Regions from separate parts of the Arthrobacter sp. D3-18 genome, predicted to be linked through region 2. Evidence: riboswitches for the same ligand, from Rfam matches in the RefSeq annotation. Region 2 holds a riboswitch; each other region holds the start of a gene.
What was found. Region 2 has a riboswitch for cyclic di-AMP ahead of M1D89_RS03525 (hypothetical protein). Riboswitches for the same ligand answer to the same signal wherever they lie in the genome.
Positions count from the first base shown of each region.

Region 1: linked by a shared signal. The riboswitch ahead of M1D89_RS19460 (aggregation-promoting factor C-terminal-like domain-containing protein) and the one ahead of M1D89_RS03525 (hypothetical protein) in region 2 are both predicted to bind cyclic di-AMP.
Region 3: linked by a shared signal. The riboswitch ahead of M1D89_RS18160 (M23 family metallopeptidase) and the one ahead of M1D89_RS03525 (hypothetical protein) in region 2 are both predicted to bind cyclic di-AMP.

Region 1 is NZ_CP096440.1:3,775,328-3,783,225, reverse strand. Features, by position in the region: gene M1D89_RS19475 (HAD-IA family hydrolase) at 33-731, shown strand; gene M1D89_RS19470 (pyridoxal phosphate-dependent decarboxylase family protein) at 785-2,176, shown strand; gene M1D89_RS19465 (glycosyltransferase) at 2,192-3,028, opposite strand; gene M1D89_RS19460 (aggregation-promoting factor C-terminal-like domain-containing protein) at 3,200-4,063, opposite strand; cyclic di-AMP (ydaO/yuaA leader) riboswitch at 4,067-4,227, opposite strand; gene M1D89_RS19455 (sensor histidine kinase) at 4,361-5,857, opposite strand; gene M1D89_RS19450 (response regulator transcription factor) at 5,879-6,619, opposite strand; gene M1D89_RS19445 (winged helix-turn-helix domain-containing protein) at 7,294-7,898, shown strand, end outside.
Region 2 is NZ_CP096440.1:303,987-311,884, reverse strand. Features, by position in the region: gene M1D89_RS03550 (helix-turn-helix domain-containing protein) at 1-124, shown strand, start outside; gene M1D89_RS03545 (maleylpyruvate isomerase family mycothiol-dependent enzyme) at 143-808, shown strand; gene M1D89_RS03540 (alpha/beta fold hydrolase) at 868-1,626, shown strand; gene M1D89_RS03535 (DUF6480 family protein) at 1,791-2,054, shown strand; gene M1D89_RS03530 (ATP-dependent DNA ligase) at 2,116-3,186, opposite strand; cyclic di-AMP (ydaO/yuaA leader) riboswitch at 3,430-3,576, shown strand; gene M1D89_RS03525 (hypothetical protein) at 3,579-5,033, shown strand; gene M1D89_RS03520 (PucR family transcriptional regulator) at 5,250-6,464, opposite strand; gene ald (alanine dehydrogenase) at 6,672-7,790, shown strand.
Region 3 is NZ_CP096440.1:3,495,319-3,503,216, reverse strand. Features, by position in the region: gene M1D89_RS18195 (helicase-associated domain-containing protein) at 1-1,483, opposite strand, end outside; gene M1D89_RS18190 (hypothetical protein) at 1,537-1,752, opposite strand; gene M1D89_RS18185 (cold-shock protein) at 1,980-2,363, shown strand; gene M1D89_RS18180 (DUF3027 domain-containing protein) at 2,372-2,968, shown strand; gene M1D89_RS18175 (MFS transporter) at 3,012-4,319, shown strand; gene serC (phosphoserine transaminase) at 4,407-5,537, opposite strand; gene M1D89_RS18165 (iron-dependent transcriptional repressor DtxR) at 5,830-6,525, shown strand; cyclic di-AMP (ydaO/yuaA leader) riboswitch at 6,751-6,951, shown strand; gene M1D89_RS18160 (M23 family metallopeptidase) at 6,956-7,792, shown strand.

The sequences.
Region 1 (7,898 bases), 1.2 Mb from region 2:
ACCGCCGGATGAGTGTGCGGCAGGATGGACCCATGAGCCATCCTGCCGAACCCGTCTCTCCATCATCAGTGCTGACCGTCCGCGCCGTCCTTTTCGACATAGACGGCACGCTGGTTGACTCAACGGCGATCGTTGAGCAGGTGTGGCTTGAGTTCGCCGAGCGCTACGGCTTGGATTTCAACGAGATCCTGCGCACCTCGCACGGCGTCCAAGCCGGCGACACTGTTCGCCGGTACGCGCCCGCCGGCGCTGACTTTGAAGCACTGACCGCCGAGTTGGGCGAGATGGAACGCTCCCGGACCGACGGCGTCATTGCGCTTCCCGGGGCAGAAGCCCTGCTGGCAGGACTCCCGGATGACGCTATCGCGTTGGTCACCTCCGCGGACCGCATCCTGGCAGATATCCGCATGCAGGCGGCCGGGCTCACCATGCCATCAACAACAGTCACTGCGGAGTCCGTCACCCGCGGTAAGCCGCACCCTGAGGGGTACCTGAAGGCGGCGGCGCTCCTGGGAGCCGACCCGGCCGACGTCGTGGTTTTCGAGGATGCGCCTGCCGGTATCGCTGCCGCGCGCGCCGCCGGCATGCGGACCGTTGTGGTGGGCAAGGCCGCTGCCAGGCACAATGCGGAGCTGGAGCCGGGCATGTGGCGGATCCCGGATTACTCGTCGGTCACCGTCACTGCTGTGAAGGACGACGGCGGCGGTCACCTCCTGACGCTCACCCTCTAGCGCCGCTGGAGTAAAGGCTGTTCCAAGCGGTGAACCGGGCGTAGGCTGTGCGCATGTCTGCGATGCCGGAGGCGTACGGTGCTGCATTGGAGCGGGCCATGGTCCACGCCGGTGAGTGGCTTGCGTCGGTTCCCACCCGTTCTGTCCGCCCTTCATCCGATGCCGACCAAGTGGCCAAGACCATCCTGCCGCGTCTCCCGGACGGAGCAACCGATGCCGCGGAGGTAGTGGACGAGCTCGCCGCGCTGGCTGAGCCCGGCTTGATGGCGATCCAGTCCGGACGGTTTTTCGGGTGGGTCATGGGCGGAACCTTGCCCGCCGCCATGGCCGCCGATTGGCTCGTCTCTGCTTGGGATCAAAACACCGGGCTCCGGTTCGCCACCCCCGCTGCCGCTGCCATCGAGGAATCTGCCGCCGCCTGGCTTTTGGACCTCCTGCACCTGCCCGTGACGGCCGACGTCGGATTCACCACGGGTGCCACTACTGCCAACTTCGTGGGCTTGGCAGCGGGCCGCCAATACCTGATGGACGAGGCCGGATGGGACCTCGAAGCGCTCGGCCTCAGCGGTGCACCGCGCATCACAACCTTTGCGGGCAGGGAACGGCATGCCGCAGTGGATCTGGCTTTGCGATACCTCGGTTTGGGTGCCTGTGTTCCGGTGGACGCCGACGACGAAGGGCGGATATTTCCTGACGCCCTGGCTGATGCCATGGATCAGCAACCCGGCCCATCATTGGTCTGCCTGCAAGCGGGCAACCTCCACTCCGGGGCATTCGATCCCATGGAGGAAGCCATAGCCGTGGCGCACGATCGCGGTGCGTGGGTGCACGTGGATGGTGCCTTTGGTTTGTGGGCCGCGGTAAGCCCGAAGCTGCGAGGCCGGCTGGCGGGTGTCGAGGACGCAGATTCGTGGGCAACGGATGCCCATAAGACCCTGAACGTCCCCTACGACTGTGGCCTGGCAATCGTTGCCCGCCCGGAAGCCTTGAGGCGTGCCTTCAGCGTTCACACGAGTTACCTCATTGCCACGGACGCCGGACCGGGGGATCCTTTCGAGAAAGTTCCGGAGATGTCCCGCCGCGCCCGGGGCATTCCGGTATGGGCGGCACTCAGGCAACTGGGCCGGGACGGCGTGATTTCCATGGTGGAGCGCTTGGCAGCTAATGCCCGCGCTTTGGCTGAAGGCCTGTCCTCGATCCCTGGCGTGGAGGTGCTCAACGACGTCGTGTTCACGCAGGTCTCGGTGACTTTCGGAAGCGATGACCGTACACACCGGATCACCCAGCGGCTCATGGCAGAAGGCGCGGTCTGGATGTCAGGTTCGTCGTGGCGTGGTCGCGAGATTCTACGGATCTCGGTCAGCAACTGGACTACGGACGCCGGGGATGTCGCGGCCTCCATCGCAGCCGTGCGGGGTGCGGTGGAGGCCGAACCGGAGACGTAACGCTCTATGGCGGGGTCAGGGCCGGTGGTGTCCTCGGCCCAGTTCGGCCCGTAACTCACTGACGGGAATTGTCCCCCGGTGCAGCTCGCGGGTCAGGCGGGCCACTGCGCGAAGGTCAGCCAGGACGGTACGTACGACGTCGACGCCCGGGTCGGGATCGTCGGTCCAGTCGACGGGGACTTCATGAATCCGCAAAGCGGAGAGTTCGGCGATGACGAGCAGTTCGGTGTCGAAGAACCATGCCTCATTGCGGGTGTGGGGGAGCAGCTCTTGGGCGATATCGGCACGTATGGCTTTGAAGCCGTATTCGGCATCGGAGAAGCGCGCCCCCGTCATGACGCGCAGCAGAAAATTGTAGGCGCGCGCCATGACGTCATGGTGGCGGCTGGATGTCCCTTGTGAAGCCCTTGCCAGTCGCGTTCCGACGGCGAGGTCGGAGTGCCCGGAGATCAGCGGGGCCAGTAGGGGCGCCACCGCCGAAAGGTCGATCGACAGACCAGGGTCCATGTACGCCAGCAGGGGAGACGGAGAAGAAAGCCAGACCCGGCGGAGCGAGTTTCCGCGTCCCCGTTCCGGAAAATGCATCACCATCAGTTCGGGGAGTTCCCTGGCCAGACGTTCGGCGATCCGTAAAGTGTTGTCCGTGCTGGCGTTGTCGGCCACCGTGATCCGAAATGTGTGCGGGAAGGAATCGGCGAGGTGTCCGTGCAGGCTGCGCAGCTTGTGTTCCAGATGGGCTTCACCGTTGAACACGGGGATGGTGACGTCCAGGACGGGAACCAAACCTTGTATTTTCACGGGGGCGCGCTGCAGCTGATGGTGCACCACCGGCTTGGGATCTGTGAGCGTCATATATTCAGGATGAGCACACCGGATTTGAGTCCTTTAGGCGATAGCTGTGATCCCGCTGTGAACTACGCGCCGCACCTGTGATACGGCAAAAGCCGCACCCATTCCCGTCATCCGCTCCAGTGGGCACTGGTGCGAACGGCGGCAACGGGCGCGGCAATCAAGCAGTCTGGCTTAGTACCAGTTGTTGGCCAAGTGGAAGCCCAGAGCTGCGGACGGGGATCCGTAACGCTCCTTGATGTAATTCAGGCCCCACTTGATCTGGGTCTGGTAGTTGGTTTCCCAGTCAGGACCAACGGTAGCCATCTTGGAAGCAGGCAGGGACTGGACGATGCCGTAGGCGCCGCTGGAAGCGTTCATCGCCGTGGTCCTCCAGTTCGATTCCTTCTCCCACAGCGTGTTCAGGGCAGTCATTTCGCCCGGACCCCAACCGTAGTTGCCAAGGATGCTCAGTGCGTACGCCTTGGCAGCAGCGGGGTCGTCCACAGCCTTGGGGGCTGCAGCAGCTGCAGCGGCCTCCGCAGCGGCAGCGGCAGCAGCGGCGTCGGCGGCTTGCTTGGCAGCAGCGTCAGCGGCAGCCTTCTCAGCTGCGGCCTGGGCGGCGGCCTGGTCAGCGGCAGCCTTCTCGGTTGCGGCCTTCTCAGCTGCGGCCCGGTCAGCGGCAGCCTTCTCCGCAGCGGCCTTGTCAGCAGCTGCCTTGGCGGCAGCATCCGCAGCGGCCCTGTCGGCTGCGCCCTTTTCGGCTGCAGCATTCAGCGACGCGGAGATCTCAGCCGACTTGTTGGTGTTGACCTGCGCACTGGCCTGGGTTCCAGCTACGCGGCTCGCCTCGGGGAGGGTCAGTGCGGCGTTTGCGGCGGTTCCGAGCGATGCAACGCCCAGTGCGGCTGCCACGACACCGGCGACTACGGACATGCGGTGGCCGGACTTACCCTGGCGGGCTGCGTTCTTGAGGACGGACTGCGACTTGGTGAGCGGTGCGTTGTGTTCGTCGCGGTGACGCGCGGAAGGGCGCGTCTGATCGTTAAGTTCAGACATGTGATTACCTCTCAGCGCCTGCGGAGTTAGCTGTCGGGTTCGGATGAGGTCATCCGGCCGCGTATCATGCTGCGGCTTCACCCCAAGGGCCGGCCAAAAAGGCCTGGCCCGGAGACTCTGGGTCCCCCGTCTCTGCCTCGGAGAAAGAACGGACTCCGGGAAGTGGCAGAGCTCGGCGCATCCCGGATGTGGGCCTGCTAGGGACGACCCACCCTTTCGACGGTACAGGAGGTTTCGGCAGAAGTCACATTTAGGTAACAGAGATCACGACGCCGGTGAGTCGCCTTGCCCGATTCGTTATAGGCCTTCGGTGGTCACGGTAGGGAGTCGGAGGGCGAATTCAGTGCGCCCCGGCCGCGAGGTCACTTCCACGCTCCCGCCATGCGCTGAAACGATGGATTCCACAATGGACAAGCCCAGTCCGGAGGTGCCCTCGGTGCCTGACCTTGCGACATCAGCGCGGGCGAACCGGGAGAAGATCCGGCCCTGGAAATCTTCAGGAATTCCGGGGCCGTTATCCGTCACCGTGACCACGGCGCTGCCGTCGGCGGAGAGCATGACACCTGTAACCACAGTGGTGCCGGGATCGGTGTGTTTGCGGGCATTGGACAGCAAATTGGCCAGCACCTGGTGAAGTTGGGTGGCATCCCCTCGCACCGTGGTGGGCTCATCGGGGAGCTGGAGCTGCCAAATGTGGTCCGGTGCCATGACTTTCTCGTCACTGACCGTTTCGATCACCAGCTGTGTCAGGTCCACGTCCTCAACTTTGACGGGTTGACCCTCGTCCAGCCGCGCCAGCAGAAGAAGGTCCTCCACCAAGGTGGTCATCCGTTCGGACTGGCTTTGGACACGCGCCAGTGACTTCCGGCCATCCTCGGTAAAATTCTCCGTCATCCTCAGTAGCTCGGTGTAACCCCGGATGGCGGTCAGGGGAGTCCGCAGCTCGTGCGAGGCGTCTGCCACGAATTGGCGCACCTTGGTTTCGCTTTCCTGCCGCGCTTCCAGAGCGCTCGAAACGTTGTTCAGCATCTGGTTCAAGGCATAGCCGACGCTGCCCACTTCCGTTCCAGGGTGGGATGCCGAGGGCGGCACGCGCACCGCAAGTGCCACTTCACCGGCGTCGAGAGGCAGGCGCGAGACCTTTGTGGCCACTTCGGAGAGCTGTTCCAGCGGCCGCATGGTCCGGCGGATGATGACCGTTCCCACGAGGCCGATCACCACGAGTCCACCCAGCGAGACCAGCACCATGGTCCACACCAGCGAGGCTTCGGCGCTCTGTTTGTCGGCGAGCGGCAAGCCCGTCACAATCACGTCGCCGTAATTGGTGTTGACTGCCACCAGCCGGTAATCGCCGTTGGAGAGTGATCGGTCCACGGGTTGATTGTCCGTGGGGAGCGACACAAGGACCTGTTCGTCGTCCGCTGAGAGCGAGACGCGGTTACCCTGGGCGTCAATTAAACCCGAGCTACGCACGGTGGAGCCGTCGATCCTCGCATTAAGCGTGCCCGCAGCTTGCCCGCGCGCTTCCAGAGGATCCGGCCTGCCGGGGGATGACGGAAAGTTCGACGGCGGCCTGCCGAAGTCATTCGCGCGGCTGGACGCCTGCTCCAACTGCCTGTCGAGCTGCCTGTCGAAGACCATGTCCATGGACGCGTAACTGACAACTCCCACCGCAGCGCAAATGGCGACCAGCAGTGCCATGGCCACCAGGACCAGGCGTGTACGCAAGTGCCAGGTGGAAGGGTTGAGCCAACTGCGCTGAGACTGTCCGGCCGGTCCGGACTTCCTGGCCACTCCTGAGAGGGTGCTCAATGCCTAATCCGCAGGCTTGATGACGTATCCGGCACCCCGGATGGTGTGGATCATCGGAGGATGGTTGGCTTCGATCTTCTTGCGCAGATAAGAGATGTAGAGCTCCACGATGTTGGCCTGGCCGCCGAAGTCGTAGTCCCACACGCGGTCCAGGATCTGGGCCTTGCTGACAACCCGTTTGGGGTTCTCCATGAGGTAGCGAAGCAGCTCGAACTGGGTGGCAGTGAGCGCAATATCCTGGCCGGCGCGGGTGACTTCACGGGTATCTACGTTGAGCGTAAGGTCGCCTACCACCAGCTCCGCGGTGTCCATTGCAGCTACGCCGGAGCGCTGGACCAAGCGGTGGAGGCGCAGGAGGACTTCCTCCATGCTGAAGGGTTTAGTGACGTAGTCGTCCCCGCCTGCTGCGAGTCCCACAATGCGGTCCTGCACGGCGTCCTTGGCCGTGAGGAACAGTGCGGGAACCTCCGGGGCGAAGGTGCGGATGCGGTTCAGGACCTCGACGCCGTCGAATCCGGGAAGCATGACATCCAGGACCAACACGTCAGGGCGGAAGTCCTTGGCCAGCTTTACTGCCTCCGGACCGTCGCCCGCCACCGCAACGGACCAGCCTGCCATGCGCAGGCCCATGCTCATCAGTTCGGCGAGGCTGGGTTCGTCATCCACCACCAGGGCACGGATGGGAGAGCCGTCCGGGTGGGAGAGCTGGGGAAGGTTATTGGTCATGGAGTGCGAGGAGGCCATGGGATAACTCTCCGTTCTGCTGGTTTGCCAACGCTTTGCCCATCCTGTGAGGACGCTGTGAGATCAGACTATCGAGGAGGGTGCTACGGGACCCACTTCCTGGCCCAAGGACTTTGGCCAGCCAAGTGCAGCCGCGTTCTACGGCTTGTAGCAGATTCTGTCCCGAAAATTGGTCCGAAAGACTCAGTCCGATTGGACAACAAGTGTTTCAGATCGTGAGATTCCGTCGAGGGAGGGTTGGTGGGAACGAGCATGCACATCATCCCCGATATACCGAAGAATATTCAGTAGATGCCGAATATTTCCTGACCGTACCGAATGAAATGACGTTCATTTACAGCACCTACGGAATTGTGATTTGCGACACAATAGACCTCTGTGTCTCAAAATGTGGACGGTTCGGCGCTTTGTTACTTGCGTGTTGCCTTTGTTACGTTGCACACTTCCAATGTGAACAAGAACTCAACAGCACCTGCAGCCGCAGCAACCTGGCCCAGCGCACCCGCTGGCCATGATGACCGCTGTTGTCGAATGCAAGCCTAACTTTCCACCCCAAGAAGTTTCAGGCATTCGCCCCCTAGCCCAGCGTTGGGCGCCCCTCCCCAAACTCATTGCGGGGACAACCAGCATTCGAAGCCGCGATGACGGCTATTCACTTTTGAGGTAAGCACTCTATGTCAGTTGCATCTGGATACGTCCACATCTCCGTCCGTAACGCCAACAAGGCCGCGTCAAACGCAGGGCTTCGCCCCGGCTTCGGCAACCGTCCCGGCTACTCTCCTGCTCCGCAAGGCGCCGGTCAGCAGGCCCCCGGATACGTGCCTCAGGGCTATAACCCCAACTCCTATGGCCAGTTGCGCGCAGTCCCCGCCGCGGAGCCGGCGCCCATGACTGCGCCAACCCCTGTGATCGCGCAGTCGGACAAGCTCCGCCCTGTTGCCAACGACAACGTGGCCCGCGGGTTCGTCCTCTACATGGGCATTGACGAAGAAACCGCAGCTGCCGCCGGAACCTCCATTGCCAAGCTTGCCCAGGAAATCCGGGCCTACGCTCAGTCCCTCGTGACCGGTGCCGAGAGCTATGCCGCCGTCGCAGTTGCCCCCGCCGGGGCACCCGGGTCCGCACTCGACGTCGTGCGGTCCACCTTCGGCGACCCCACCGTCGCCGCACGCCAGCGCACCGAAGCCGCCCGCCCGGCGCCCCAGCAGGAAGCCCGTCCGTCCGGCGTGCTGATCGACCTCGCCCGCCGCGAAGTGCACCTCGACGGCGAATCGCTGAA
Region 2 (7,898 bases):
GGGAACGCATCGTCGGATCCGGCAGGCTGCCATCATGGCCTGGCTGGAAACGCAGAACAAGAAGCAGCAGGCCGAGGCGAGCGCAGGCAAGGACGCCGCGGAAGAGAACGAAGCGACCACGTAACCGCCCTCGAATCCCGGCATGCTGTTGAATAGCGGTATGGCTTCAAGTTCCCCTTCCACCGTCTGGCCCGTGGTGCACCACGAACGCCGCGCCCTGTTGCAGGACTTGGAGCCGCTTCCGGCTGCTCAATGGCAGACGCCGTCGCTGTGTGCCGGTTGGAATGTGCACGACGTCCTGGCGCACGCTATCGATAGCGCCAAGACGACGCGGCTGAACTTCATCCGCCGGCTGATAGCCTCCCGAATGGACTTTGACCGCGACAACGCCGTGGGTGTGGAGCGCGAAAAAACAAAAGAACCTGCGCAGACGTTGGACGGCCTGCGCGCGGTGATTTCGCGGACCTCAGGCCCGCCGGCGAGCTTGGCCACCCGGTTGGTTGAGGCGTTCGTCCACGGCGAGGACATCCGGCGCCCCTTGGGAATACGCCGCAACTACCCCAGCGAGCACGTGGCCACGGCCCTGGGCTACCAGGTGAAGACCACCACCAAAATTGGTGGGGGCAAGGAAATCGCGGAGGGCTGGCGTTTGGTGGCCACTGACACGCCCTTCGATCATGGCAACGGTCCCACGGTTGAAGGTCCAGCTATAGCTCTGCTGCTCGCGGTGTCCGGGCGGCCGATCGGGCACGACGAAGTGAGCGGGCCGGGGGCTCCGGTTTTCCTGCAGCGCATGGAGAACCAGTGAACGCGCGGGGCAAGGCGCGCTCCAAAGCGGCAACACTCCTGTCCGCCGACATCGACGTGATGGGCCTGACCGGGCGGATTCTCTGGACGGAGGGCACGGCCCGGCCGGAACCGGGCGCAGAGTCCCGGAACGAGCCCGCATACATCTTGATTCATGGCATTGGCGTATCGCATCGGTACTTGGCGCGCTTGCATGGAGTCCTGGCCGCGAACGCGCCTACTTATTCGCTGGACCTGCCCGGTTTTGGCGGCACACCCAAGCCCGGCCGTCCGCTATCCGTAGAGGATTACGGCGCCTTCATTGCTGAGGCACTCAAAACCTGCGGCATCGATTCCTATGTCCTGGTGGGCCATTCGATGGGAGTGCAGTTCGCCATCGAAGCGGCCCTGCATGCCCCGGATCAGATCAGTCAGTTGGTGCTGATGGGGCCGGTGGTGGATTCCCGGCACAAGAACGTTCGCCGCCAATCCATGGCACTCTTCCTGGACGGGCTGCTCCGTGAGAGCCCGTCGTCCAACTGGATCGTCATCTCGGACTACTTCCGGTGCGGCCCCCGCTGGTACCTCACTGAGCTTCCCGTCATGATGTCTTACCGGACCGAGGAGCGGCTGGCGGGCGTTGGGGTGCCTGTGCTGATTCTGCGGGGTAGCCGCGACCATGTGGCAGGCCCGGACTGGGCGCTGCGGCTATCAAGGGCAGTCGCGCAGGGGCGTCTCGTGGAGATTCCGGGAGTCGGGCACGTGGCGCAACACATGCGCCCCATGGCTGTGGCGGATGCCATCCGGAGCTTTGTCACCGCCACGACGCCTCACCGTTGAGCACTGACGCACGACGCCGGCGCCTGAGTTGGCGCCCCGTGTTGGGCTGGGTTGGGGGCTCAGTTTGTTGTCTCGGTTTGTTGGGTTAGCTTGTCGGGTTAGCTGGTCGCGGTTAGGCTGACGGAGCAAGCACATTAGTAAGTTTGCTTACGAAAGGGCTGATCGTGACCAACAAAGAATCGAACGAGGAAACCCAAGGCTTCGGCGCAACCGGCGCCACAGGACCGTTTGACACTACGTCCGATGCCGACAGCATCCACGAGGATCCCGACATGCGCGAGGATGAGGACGAGGACCCCGCTGCATCCGCCAACCCCGATCCCCTCGACGGCAACGTCACTGGCCTGGAGCCTGGCGGCGGAGTCCCCCCGGGAGAAACCCCGCCCGCCGAAGGCAGCATGAGCAGCGATCAGGGCCACGAGGAGTAACACACTCGCCAACCCGCTACTCCGTTGCTACCCAGCAACGTAGCAGCGGGTTGGCAACGTCCTAGGCGTTCGGCAGCTTCAGGATTTCCCCAAGATCGTATTCAGCGGGCTCTTCAAGCTGGGAGTACGTGCAACTCTCGGGGGTCCTGTCCGGCCGCCACCTGCGGAACTGTGTGGTGTGCCGGAACCTGTCGCCTTCCATGTAGTCGTACGCCACTTCGATCACGAGTTCGGGGCGAAGGGGCACGAACGAGAAATCCTTGCCCCCGCTCCACCGGCTTTGGGCGCCGGGCATGCGTGAACCTCCGGCAGCTTCGTCCTGGTTGGCCCACTCACCCCACGGGTGTTCGCCGAGTTCGATCTGATACGGCTCAAGCTCGGCCACCAAGGCCTGCCTTCGGGCCATGGGGAAAGAGGCCACCACTCCCACATGATGCAGGCGGCCAGTGTCGTCGTGAAGACCCAGCAACATCGAACCCACAACCTTCGCGGTCTTGTGCCAACGAAACCCAGCAACCACACAATCCGCCGTGCGCTCGTGTTTGGTTTTGAACATCACGCGCTTGTTGGGCTGATAGGTCCCGGTCAAGGGCTTGGACAGGACGCCATCCAGTCCTGCACCCTCCAACTGCACGAACCATTCCTGAGCCCGTTCGAGATCCGTCACTGCAGGGGTCACGTAGACGGGTGGCTCGGCCTTGGCGAGCGCGCGTTCCAGGATGGCGCGGCGCTCGGAGAAGGGATTGTCCATGAGGTTCTCATCGCCCAGGGCAAGGATGTCGAACGCAATCATGGAAGCCGGAGTCTTCTCGGCGAGCATCCTCACGCGGCTGTCGGCGGGGTGGATCCTTTGCTGGAGTACCTCGAATTCGAGCCTCTTGCCCTCGATCAGGACGATCTCGCCGTCGATTACGCATTTGTCCGGCAGATTCTTCCTCAGCGCCTCCACCACCTCGGGGAAGTAGCGGGTCATTGGCTTCTCATTGCGACTGCCCAGGATGATCTCGTCCCCATCCTTGAAGACGATCGTCCGGAATCCGTCCCACTTGGGTTCGTAGTGCCCAACATCCGGGATGGCCGGAACGGATTTGGCGAGCATGGGCGAGACGGGTGGCATCACAGGCAGGTCCATAGACAATGTCTACCTGCCGGTGCACCGCGAAGCTAGTGTTAGGCCATGGATATCTTGCTCGTGTTGGCGGCAGTGCTCGGAGTTCCTGCACCGGCGCCAAAGCCTAAGTCATAGAACCCCCTCGCTTGGACAGGCCTACCGCCCGTTACATTAATGTGACTTTACTTTCCGGCTCATGTACCGTCGTAGGGCGACCCGTATCTCCGCTGGGCCGCTTCCGGATTGACGCCGAGCTCTGCCGCAATCCGGGATCCGCCAGACCCGCGGCAGAGGCGGGGGACCCACAGTTCCCGGGCTTGGTATGCAAGCCCTCGGGGTGAAGCCGCTTTGGCGGCCGGACAGCCTCGTCCGAACCCGACAGCTAACCTCGAAGGCGTTGAGAGGCAACCACCATGTCCCCAACCATGGATCAGCCGCGCCGCGCCCACTCTGAAGGCGAGCGCACCAAGCCAACCGGACGCCGTCGGGCCCAACCCAGCGGATTCCCCACCGGCGCACTGGCGGACTCCGCCGCTGCGTCCACAAACCCACATGACCCTGGCGCGACCAGCACAGGCACGACGCCGGAACCCGCCACTGCGGCCATCCCCACCGTGGCGGCGCCTGCCACTCGTGCGGAAGTTCGTGCAGCGGAGCGGGAGCGTGAAGCCCTCGCCGTGATTGCGCCCGAGGCCTCGGCGTCACAGCCGGCACCGCAGCGATCGCCCCAGTGGGCCGAGCAGGCGGAACCCGCTACTGCAGTGGTACCTACTGTGCAGCCAGCGGCTCGGACGTCGACCACACCGGGACCCCCTACCGCGGCGATCCCCATTGTGACTCCGGCAAGTGCGTCCCCGGCCAACGTGGAGCCTGATTCTCAGGAGCTCAGCGCTCAGGAGCCCGCAACCGCAGCCATTCCAGTTGTTCAGGCTTCAACGCCGGAACCCGCCACGACAGCCATTCCCGTGATGTCTGCACGCGAAGAATCCACCACCACAACAGAAGCCGCCGAGCCTCCGCACGACGAATCCCTGCGTACTGAGTCACCTCGGGGCACGTCTCAGGCGCAGCTTGCTGCCGCTGCAACGGCATCGGCAGCACTGGCAAGCCGCAAGGATGTTCGCAAGCAGGCTGCCGCGCCCTCTGCAGCCAGGTCCAGCTTGGGGTCCACGTCCTCATTCGGCCGCGAACCCCACGCCGCCCTTCGGAAAGCAGCATCGGTCAAACACATGAGCCAGCGCATGGCCGTGGTTGCAGGGGCGCTTGGACTCGTGCTGACGGCCGGAACCTTGGGGCAAGCCCTCGAGCTTCCGTTCTTCGGCCAGGAAACCCCTGCGCAGGAAGCAAGCGGCGGCGACAGGAACTCAGGCTCCGCATCCCCCGCGCCCAGTGCCTCGTATTCCACGGCTTCCGCACCATCAGCGTCGTCGCCAGCAGCCTCGTCAGTTGCCACAGCGTCCTCCGAAGCCGGCCAGCCCGCGACACTAGCGGAGGCACCCACGGCCGGGTCGTCGTCGTCGGCTCCGACCCCGAAGGTATCGCTTGCCGACCCTGTATGGGTTCCGTCGGCTTTCCCCTCCTCAGTCCCGGCCGTCCCTGGAGTGACGAGTCCGGCCCCGACCCAGCCGGCTCCCGCGCCGAGCGAGGTGCCGTCGGACACGGTCACCACACCGCCCACAACTCCGACGCCCACAACCTCGCCGACCCCCACGGTCACACCCACGCCCACGCCGACACCCACATCAACGGAAACTGCAACGCCGACGTCCAAGCCCCGACCGGGCAAACCGCAGGCCGCCCCGGCACCCCAGCCCAGCGAATCTGCGCTTCAAGACATCCTGGATGCAGCCCAGGAGGTTCTCGGTTGAGCACCCGCCTGCCCCGTACCTCCGCGCATGCGGGGTGGCATAGCCGGTACTGCAGCAGCAGCCGGACGGCCACCTTCCGTCGCCGGATGGGACGTTGGAGCTGCCAGCGTTTGCGGCGCTCATAAGCAAGTGCACAACCACTAAAAGACAGGAGGCAGGCACCCGGCCGGGTGCCTGCCTCCTGTCTGTTTCGAACGTCCGCCTTCGTTCGTAGTGTCAGATCCGCGGCCGCCCGGCCCAGCGCCGCGCCTTCAGGGCCGCATGCAACTCGAGCCGGATCGCGCCACTCAACGGATCGGCACCGATGAGTTGGCGGATGCGGCCGAGCCGGTTATAGATGCTGCTCCTGTGGAGGTGAAGTTTGGCGGCGACGTCCTGCACCGAGCCGTCATTGTCATAGAGCAGTTCCAGGACGGGCAGGAGCTCGCCGTTTTTGTCCTGGTCCTCAAGCGTCTGAAAGTGCACCGAACCTGTGTCATCCCAGCCTCCGGGTGCCACCAAGCGATCGAAAAGTTGATAGACACCAACAGTCCGGCTATCCACGAGCTCACCTAGTGGGAGGTCCACGGCAGCCGCCTGGGCAGCAACCTTCGATTGACGGTAGGCACCCGATAGCTGCCGGATGACCTGGAAGGGTTCGCTGATGCCCAGGATTACCCTGTCCACCTTGCGGCCAGCGCGCTTCGCAAGCTCCAGTTGATAGTGCACCAACACCTGGGCATGGTCCGCCCGGCCACCGGACTCGCGGAACAGGACCACCGAATGCGTCTCCGTTCCGGCGCTGAACAAGGCGGCGTTGACGCCGATAGTGGACTGCAGCGCCGCTGATCGATGCGTCAGGGTAGCGGCAAGAGGATCGACGTCGGACCTCGCACCATCCGGATCGAGTATGGTCACCAACTGCCACGGACCGCGCCCTTGGATTTCCTTCCAACCTGCGATGGCGGCCACAGCGTTCGATTCGCCGCCGCAGGCTGACAGGAACTCCTGCTCACGCCTTCGCCGGAACTCCGATTCGGCGGTATTGGAATCCAGGAGCAAGCCTGCCAACAGGTCCAGCTCGTCCCGCACGCCGGGTAATTCGGCGAGTATCGCCGTCGGACTCTGTTCTTCAAGGTCCAGTTGCACCCACAAGTACCCCACGCGGAAACCCCGGACCAAAAGTGGCACGCAGACGCGGCCCAGCATGCCCAGTTCGTCGTTGGCGGGAACTACGACGGGACGCACGGCCGTGGCGATGCCATGGGCGAGCTGCCAGGCGCTGACGTCGCTGGGGACCCGCTTGCTGAGGAGGAAGTTCACGCGAACGCGGTCGGCGTGGGACTGGTTGGAGCTATAGGCGAGAAGAACGCCGTCGAGATCTTCCAGGGACAGCCCGCGGCCCAGCTTCAAGGCAACGCGTTCAACGATCTGTTCCACGTCCTGCAGCATCTGGAAAGCGTACCAACAGCAGGCGACACTTGACGCTTCACTGCTCGACAAATGTCGCGCTGACTTGCAGAAGATCGTTGTATTTGCGGGTTTTCCTCCCGAGGGCGGTTCCGGGCCCATGTCGTCTGCCTCACAGCCGGATCTATTCTGGAATCACATCCCGCAACAAATTTTCGGCCCAGTGGCCGCTAACGATGGAGCCCACAGATGATCATCGGTGTCCCCAAAGAAATCAAGAACAACGAGTTCCGCGTAGCCATCACGGCCGCCGGTGTCCACGAGTTCCGCACCCACGGACACACCGTTCTGGTAGAGCGCGGCGCAGGCCTCGGCTCGGGCATCACCGATGAGGAATACTCGATCGCCGGCGCCGAAATCGTCAACGAGGCAGATGACGTCTGGGCCCGTGCGGACATGGTCATGAAGGTCAAGGAACCTATCGCGGCCGAGTACCACCGCTTCCGCAAGGGCCTTATTCTCTTCACCTACCTGCACCTCGCCGCAGAGCCCGAACTCACCGCCGAGCTCATCAACTCCGGCGTCACGGCCATCGCTTACGAAACCGTGCAGGAAGGCCGCACCCTTCCGTTGCTCGCCCCGATGTCCGAGGTCGCGGGCCGCCTGTCCGTCGTGGTCGGCGCTTCCTCGCTGATGGCTCCGGCCGGCGGCAAGGGCGTCCTCCTGGGCGGCGTACCGGGCGTGCGTCCGGCGAAGGTTGTTGTCCTCGGCGCAGGCGTTGCGGGAACCAACGCTGCCGCCATGGCGCTGGGCCTCGGTGCTGATGTCACCATCATGGACATCAACATCAACCGGCTGCGCGAACTGGACGCCCTCTACCAGGGCCGCCTGAAGACCGTTGCCTCCAACGCCTACGAGATCGAGAAGTCAGTTATCGACGCAGATCTGGTGATCGGCTCCGTCCTGATCCCGGGCGCCAAGGCTCCCAAGCTGGTCACCAACGAACTGGTTGCCCGCATGAAGCCCGGCTCGGTTCTGGTGGACATCGCTGTTGACCAGGGCGGCTGCTTCGAGGACACGCACCCCACCACCCACCAGGAACCGACGTACAAGGTCCACAACTCGATCTTCTACTGCGTTGCCAACATGCCTGGCGCTGTTCCGAACACGTCCACTTACGCACTGACCAACGTCACCCTGCGCTACGCCGTTGCACTGGCCAACTTGGGCGTCAAGGCCGCTTTCGACCGCGACCCGGCACTGGCTGCCGGCCTCAACATCGCCGCCGGCCACGTGGCACACCACTCCGTTTCCGAGGCGCACAACCTGCCCCTCGTCAACGACTGGCACACGCTGGTCTCCGCATAGCTTCAAGCTCGACGGCGGGGTGCGGCTTCCACGTGAAGCCGCACCCCGCCGTCGTGGTTTAACCCCGCGCCGAGATGGCACTTAATCCCAATGTTCGCACCAAACATT
Region 3 (7,898 bases), 1.5 Mb from region 2:
CGCGCACCAGGGAACTGAACCGGCGGGACATGCGCGGCTGCGCCCATTCGGCGCGCTGCAGGACGGCTCGAGCATCCAAAACGGGTGCCTTTCCATCCGGCGCTGCGGCCTCTACGGTGAGCTCGTTCAGGATCTCCAGGACCCGGCGGCGTACCACCGGGGCGTCGGGCCGCTGTGCTTCCGCGGACAAGGCGTTGATGGTGGTGCCGGCTGCGCCTTGATGGGCTGACGACGACGAACCACTGAGCGGCTGCCCCACCAGTGAAGGTGCCCTCTCACTGGCCAACCAAGCGTTGACCAGCCACAGCCACTGTTCCTGCCGGGGCAGGTTGAGCCATTCAAGCGACGGCGGCTGTATCCACGTGGAACTGTCCACGTCCAGGCGGAGCAGCCCGGCCATGGCGCACAACTCCAAGAGGATGGCGGCCTCATGGACGCCCAAACGGATGGACTCCGCCAAACGCCTCAGTTCACGCACACCCACGCCACCGCTACGGAGGGTGGCCAGGGGTTGCTCCCTGACTGCGAACAGCAGCTCAGCAGTCAACCGCAGGATTTCGGCGATGGCACCCATTGCTGCGTTGCGTCGCAGGGCAGCGCTCGTATGGCCAAGCTCCGGAACAGGCGGGGCCAGCGTGAAGTCATCCACGATTGCACCACCGCGCAAGGCAAGACCCACACTGTGGGGCAGCTCCACGTGGCCGGCATCCAAGGGGACCAGCAAGCCGCGCGCCAACAGCCAATCGATAGGCCCGACGTCGTGACTTTCGTGGGTGACCGACGCCCGGCGCTGCGCTTGGGGTACTGCGCCCATGGCCCAGCTGCCGAACTTGTCCAATAGGCCCACGGTCCGCTCCGGTGCCGTAGCCAGGATGGCACGAAGGTTCTCAGGAGTGGACGTCCACCGCTGCAGGGCCAAAGCTGCGTCCATCGGAGTGCTGGCGGGGTGAATGCCCGCACCGCTTTGATGTAGCTCGGCTACCAACTGCACCACCCGCTGGGCAAAGGCCGGTTGGAGCCGTACAAGTTCGGTGTAGCTGCGGCCAAGGCCGGCCGGATAGATGCCGATGACGTCCTTGAGGCTGCCCACGGGAAGGTAGAAGCGCTGACGGGACGACGTTGCCGGGGAGCCAGTGGGTGGATCTGCCCTGTGTACTAGTGCCAATTCCTGCAATTTGGCGAGGATGGGGTCCAGCGCCGACAGGGTGGAACCGGCAATAACCTTCTTCAGCCCGGCCGCGGAAATACTGTGGCCGGTATCGGCATTGGTGCACAGGTGCAGTGTTTCCAGGACCTGCATTTCAGGCTTGTTCAGCCGCTCCAAAGCCCTCTGGACACTGACCCGGGCGCTAGCCCTGGCAGCCAAAGCCGGGAAGTCTGGAGCCATGGGGGAGATCAGGTCCGGTCGCGCGGCAAACAAGGCCCGCAGCGAATTGTCGCTGCGCGCTTCGAGTTCCTTGCTGAGCGCGCGTATAAGGGACATCAATCCAACGTTACCGCCCCCGGGCCGCTCGTGCCCGTCACTGGGGCAGGAGGTTACTGTCGGCGGCGCTGGCGAACGGAGTCGACAACCAGGACTACGGCGAGCATGAAGGCCACCGGCAGTCCGTAAAGGGCCGTCCACGTCACCCATACCGGCGGCACGCCACCGTTGAACGCCACAGCCATGACCGTGCCGACGGCAACCAAAGAGATGACGGCAATGACGGCTGCAGTGATCATGATGGGGCGGCGGTAACCCGGGGAAGTCATGCCCACAACGCTAGCAGCAGCACGCCGGGACGATTCATTGCGGCTGCTCTTGCCCTGTTCGTGTACTGCGTGGTCGCGGCAAAGCGGGAATAGGGGGTTCGGCAGGATAACCTTGAAGGAACAGACCAACACGGACCGGGCTGTCACCCTCGATCCCGCAGATCCCTGTGGATGCGGTGATCGGCCCGACGTGTCTCCCAAAAGCAAGAACGAAGAAGGTTGATTACGTGCCTACCGGCAAGGTCAAGTGGTATGACAAGGAAAAAGGCTTCGGATTCCTCGCGGCTGAAGATGGCCAGGAAGTGTTCCTGCCCAAGACATCCCTGCCTGCGGGCGTAACGGAGCTCAAAGCTGGAACCCGCGTGGAGTTCGGTGTGGCCGACGGTCGCCGCGGAGCACAGGCATTGGGACTCCGCGTCCTGGAGAAGACACCGTCCATTGCCAAGGCCAAGCGCATGAACGCCAGGGACCTCGCACCCATGGTGCAGGACCTGGTCACCGTGCTGGACAACCTCTCGGGCTCCTTGTCTTCAGGCAAGTATCCTGATGGCAACAAGGCCAAGGCCATCAGCATGGCACTGCGCAAGGTTGCCGACGAGCTGGAAGCCTAGGACCGGCTATGACATCGGAATCCGCACAGGACACCAAGGCCGGCCCTGACGCTGCCCAGGCTCCTGGAAACGGGGACGCCCCCGCGCGGAAGCCCGTCGCGGCCAAGTCCCGCGCCGGTTTGCCCGTGTGGCGCACCGGTAAGCCGGACGCCTTCCTGACTGCCGCCGTCGATACTGCGCGTGAGGCAGTTGAAGGCATAGCCAACCCGGGTGAGGTGGGGGCGCACCTTGGCGCCAAGTCGGAGGGCGACCGCGTGGTCACCCACCTGTTCGAGTCCCGGCTGGCCGGCTACGGCGGCTGGCAGTGGTATGCCGTGGTGACCCGTAACTCGCGCTCCAAGATCGTGACGGTGAGCGAGCTCGGTTTGCTGCCCTCCGAGGACTCCATCCTGGCTCCTGAATGGGTGCCGTGGGCCAAGCGCGTCCGCCCCGAGGATGAGAAGCCGCTGGTGGAAGAGACCGTTGAAGACGTCACGGAAGAGTCCGTGCAGGCGGACGAAGACGAGGCCACGGAACCGGCCGAAGCTGAGTCCGAGGACGAGGCCACCGAGCTGGCCGACGATGAAACCGAGGACGACGAAGACGACGAAACCGGGGCTGAATAGGCCTTGCGGAAACCCGGGGTGACCACAGTGAAGGCGGACGCTGATGTCCACCTTTAGGTCACTCGGAATCCTCAACTACCGCATCTGGTTCTTCGGTGCGCTGATCTCCAACATCGGCACCTGGATGCAGCGTACGGCGCAGGACTGGTTGGTCTTCGACCACCTGACAGCGCACGACGCCGGTGCCATGGGTATTACTTTGGCACTCCAACTAGGTCCCCAGCTTTTCCTTGCTCCGTGGGCGGGCCTGCTGGCCGACCGATATAGCCGGCGGAAGCTGCTTCTCCTCACCCTGGTGGCCATGGCCCTCCTCAGCACGGGCTTGGGAGTGCTGGTGCTGCTGGGCATCGCCGAACTTTGGCATGTCTACCTCTTTGCCTTGCTGTTGGGAATCGTGACCGCCCTGGACGCTCCGGTCCGACAGACTTTCGTCTCCGAACTCGTCACCGACGATTACCTTCCTAACGCAGTGGCCCTCAACAGCGCGTCCTTTAATGTGGCCCGTATGATCGGGCCCGCTGTCTCAGGCGTGCTGACGGTGGTGGTGGGGCCCGGCTGGGTGTTCCTCATCAATACCGTGTCCTTCGTGGCCATGCTGTGGGCGCTCAAACTCATTCCCGCGGCGTCCCTCCGCATCCAGCCCAGGGCGGCGGCCGGTAAAGGGCGCATCCGGGAAGGATTGCGCTACGTCAGGAACAGGCCGGATATTCAGGTGGTCCTGGTGGCGATCTTTATTGTGGGTACCTTCGGACTGAACTTCCCGTTGTTCATCGCCGCGATGGTGGGGACCCAATTCGGCATGGACGCCGGCGCGTTCGGAGCGTTGAACTCGGTCATGGCCATCGGGTCGGTGACTGGTGCACTCTTGGCTGCCCGACGCGGGAGACCGCGTCTCAGGTTGATCTTCGGGGCCGCTGGCGGCTTCGGCGTTGCCAGCGCCTTGGCCGCCCTGGCACCCAATGCGGTGCTCTTCGGGCTCGCTTTGGTTCCCTGTGGCCTCTTCGCCCTGACTCTGATCACCAGCGCCAACGGCTACGTGCAATCCACCACCGAGGCTGTCATGCGAGGGCGGGTCATGTCCCTCTACATGGCCATTTTCATGGGCGGCACTCCCATCGGTGCACCGTTGGTGGGCTTGGTGGCCAACGCCGGCGGCCCACGGTGGGCGGTCGGCGTTGCGGCGGTTGCCGGCGTCAGCACCGCCGTCGTGGGTTTGCTGTGGATCATCCGTGCGAATCAGCTGCGGCTCCGCTTCGACCGCCGGGCCCGCGGACTGAAGCACTTCCGGGTGGAGTCGCTGCTTTCCCGTCCAGAGAGCGACGACGACGGCGCAGGTCGGCAGGGCGGATAACGCGCCTTAGCAGGGAGGTTAACGCGCCTTAAACGGCCGCGGCGCCGTCCGGGAGCTACCCGCACGACGCCGCTCAAGGCCGTGGTGCTATTTCTTGAGCTCGCCCACGACGTAGTCGATGCTTGCGAGCAGAGCGGAAACGTCGTCCGGCTCAATGGCGACGAACGTGGCAATGCGCAGTTGGTTGCGGCCGAGCTTACGGTACGGCTCGGTGTCCACAACGCCGTTGGCGCGCAGGACCTTGGCAATGGCCGCAGCGTCAATCGAGTCATCGAAGTCGATGGTGGCGATGACGTTGGAGCGGTCTTCAGCGTTGGCAACGAAGGGCGTTGCGTACTCCGAGGCCTCGGCCCAGGAATAGATACGGTTGGCGGAGTCTGCCGTGCGCTTGCTGGCGAAGTCCAGGCCGCCGTTGCTGTTGAGCCACTGCACCTGGGCGTCCAGGGTTACCAGGGTGGACAGCGAAGGGGTGTTGTAGGTCTGGTTCAGCTTGGAGTTGTCGATGGCGGTCTGCAGATCCAGGAAGTCCGGGATCCAGCGGCCGCTCGCCTTGACCCGTGCTGCACGTTCCAGGGCGGCGGGGGAGAAGAGACCCAGCCAGAGGCCACCGTCGGAGGCGAAGTTCTTTTGCGGGGCGAAGTAGTAAACGTCCGACTCGGCGACATCTACGTCCAGCCCGCCGGCCGCGGAGGTGGCGTCCACCAGGACGAGGGAGCCTTCATCGGCACCCTGAACGCGCTTCACCGGAGCGGCCACACCGGTTGATGTTTCGTTTTGGGGCCAAGCGTAGACGTCCACTCCGGCTTCGGCCGCAGCCACGGGGCGGGTGCCGGGTTCAGCCTTGATGATTGACGAAGCATCCAGGAACGGTGCCTTGTTGGTGGCGGCAGCGAACTTTGAGCCGAACTCGCCGAACGAGAGGTGCTGGGCCTTCTTCTCGACCAGGCCAAACGCAGCCACGTCCCAGAACGCCGTGGAGCCGCCAACGCCGAGGACAACCTCATAGCCTTCAGGTGCGCGGAAGAACTGGCTGAGTCCTTCGCGGACAGAACCCACCAGGTTTTTGACCGGAGCCTGACGGTGGGAGGTGCCGAGGATGGTGGTCGACGCGGCAGACAACGCTTCGATCTGTTCCGGGCGAACCTTGGACGGTCCAGCGCCGAAGCGTCCATCCTTGGGCAGCAGGTCGGCGGGAATGGTGATGCTGTTGTCGCTCACGTAGGGCTCCAATGGTATCGGCTAGAGATGGGTCGTGGCAGGGGGCATCAACTGCCCCTTCGACACCCCAATTCTGCCTGACCCGGCCCGGGCGCAGGAACCTGCGGCCGTCATAGTCCGCCACGTGGAATGCAGACTAACCGGATGCGACCAAAATTATCCAGAGTAATTCCAAATAAGCTAGGCTGGTGGTTGGCGTTCATGGGGCGGCGGTGCACACCGTCCGCCCTTGCTAGGGACGCGGTACGGTGGAGATTACGCAAGGAACTGCGTTCGAGGAGAGCTGAGCTGGATGACGGATCTGATCGATACCACTGAGATGTATCTTCGGACCATTTTGGAGCTTGAAGAAGAAAACATTGTGGCTCTCCGGGCCCGCATTGCTGAGCGATTGCGCCACTCCGGACCCACTGTTTCCCAAACCATCGGACGCATGGAGCGCGACGGACTGGTGATCGTGTCCAACGACCGCCACCTGGAACTCACTGAAGTGGGCCGGAAGCGCGCTACCGAGGTCATGCGCAAGCACCGCCTTGCGGAGCGGCTGTTGGCCGACGTTATTGGTCTGGACTGGGCCTACGTGCACGACGAAGCGTGTCGCTGGGAGCACGTCATGAGCGAGCGGGTGGAGCGCCGGCTGTACGAGCTCCTGGAGCACCCCACGGAGTCTCCCTATGGCAACCCTATTCCTGGACTTGAAGCACTGGGTGGCCTTGCCAGCCAGCCCTTCCCCCGGCTTGATGTCAACCTGCTGCAGGCCATGGACGGCTACGCTACCGATTCCCGCGTAGTTGTGAGCCGCCTCGCGGAGCCCATCCAGGTGGAGCCTGAGCTCCTCACCCAATTGGACGAAGGCGGAATCCGTCCGGGTGCCAGCGTCTCGTTGGAACGCGTCGGCGAGTACATCTCGGTCCGGGTCCCCGGTATCGAGGGCGCCTTGGAGCTACCTCCCGAAGTTGCTGCGCACGTCTTCGTCTCACTTAGCTGACGGGCGCTGGGCCAGCACAGGTGTCAAACCTCACTTTTGGACCTTCGCCGCGCGTGTGACCTGCGGTTTTCCGGAATTGATGATAAAGGGCTCTTCCGCTCAGCCCGTTCCTGTTGATAACGAATTTATTACCGAAGGCCTTAATCCCCTATAGTTATCTACTAGCGCTGATACCAAAGCGTTACCTGATCCGGAGCCGAGCTCTGCCAGCGGATCAGGTGTGTTACACACCACTGGCAGAGGCGGGGGAACCACAAGCGGCTGTCTAAAGAAGCAGCCTTGGGGTGAAGTCCGCAGCAGAAGTGACCACGTATGCAAGTCCCTCTTGGGATACCTGTGTGCCGTGAGCGCCTCGTGCGGACCGGGTCTTTGTACTCTCTGACCCGAATCCGACAGCTAACTTCGCAGGCTTTTGAGAGAGGAACAGAGTTTGACATCGCAGAACGTCAGGGGCCGCCGCCGTGCGTCCGGCCCCGCTGCTGAGCTGCGGCCAGCCACCGTCGTAACGGAGATCCGGCCTCGCGACACCGAGCGTCAGGTGCGCCGCCGTAAGAGCCCGATGCGCCAGGTTGCCGACTTCGCCGCTGCCAGCGGCGTCGGGCAGAAGGCCGGTGTTGCGCTAGCCGCCACCGGACTTGCCCTGACTGTCGGGCTGCCCGCCACGAGTCCCGTCATGGCCACCTCGGAATCAGGCCAAACCGAGTCTGCCCTTGCCGTTGCCGCACCTGCGGGCAGCCAGCCCGAGGTTTCCGCTGCCGCATCAGCCAAGATCGACTTCAGCCGCGCCGCCGTCGCTACTACTGCCGACCCGGATGGGAAGCTGAAGCAGTTGCTCAGCGCCCAGTCGGCTGACAGCATCCAGCGGGCCTCGTCCGTTGGCAGCATGGCCAGCCCCCTTGACACGCTCACCACGGCATCCCCCTTTGGGTACCGCATCAGCCCCCTCACGGGTGGTGCCGGTGATTTCCACCGCGGCCAGGACTTCGTTGCCCAGTGCGGCACGGCTGTGCACGCCGCAGCCACCGGCAAGGTCACCTTCGCCGGATGGCACGAGTACGGCGGAGGCAACCGCGTGGTCGTTGATCACGGCAATGGCCTCGAGACCACGTACAACCACCTGTCGTCCTTCACCGTCCAGGTAGGGCAGACCGTAAACCGTGGCGACACCGTCGCCCTGAGCGGCACCACGGGCGCTTCCACTGGCTGCCACCTCCACTTTGAGGTCCAGGTCAACGGTGAAGTCGTAGACCCCATGGGCTGGCTCTAAGCCATTTGATGGTTGCCTCTCGCATTCCCGAGGCGCCCCGTGACCTGAATGTGACATTCGCGGTCAACTGTTGTAGCGTACAGAGCGCATCGGCTTTTTAGGGGGC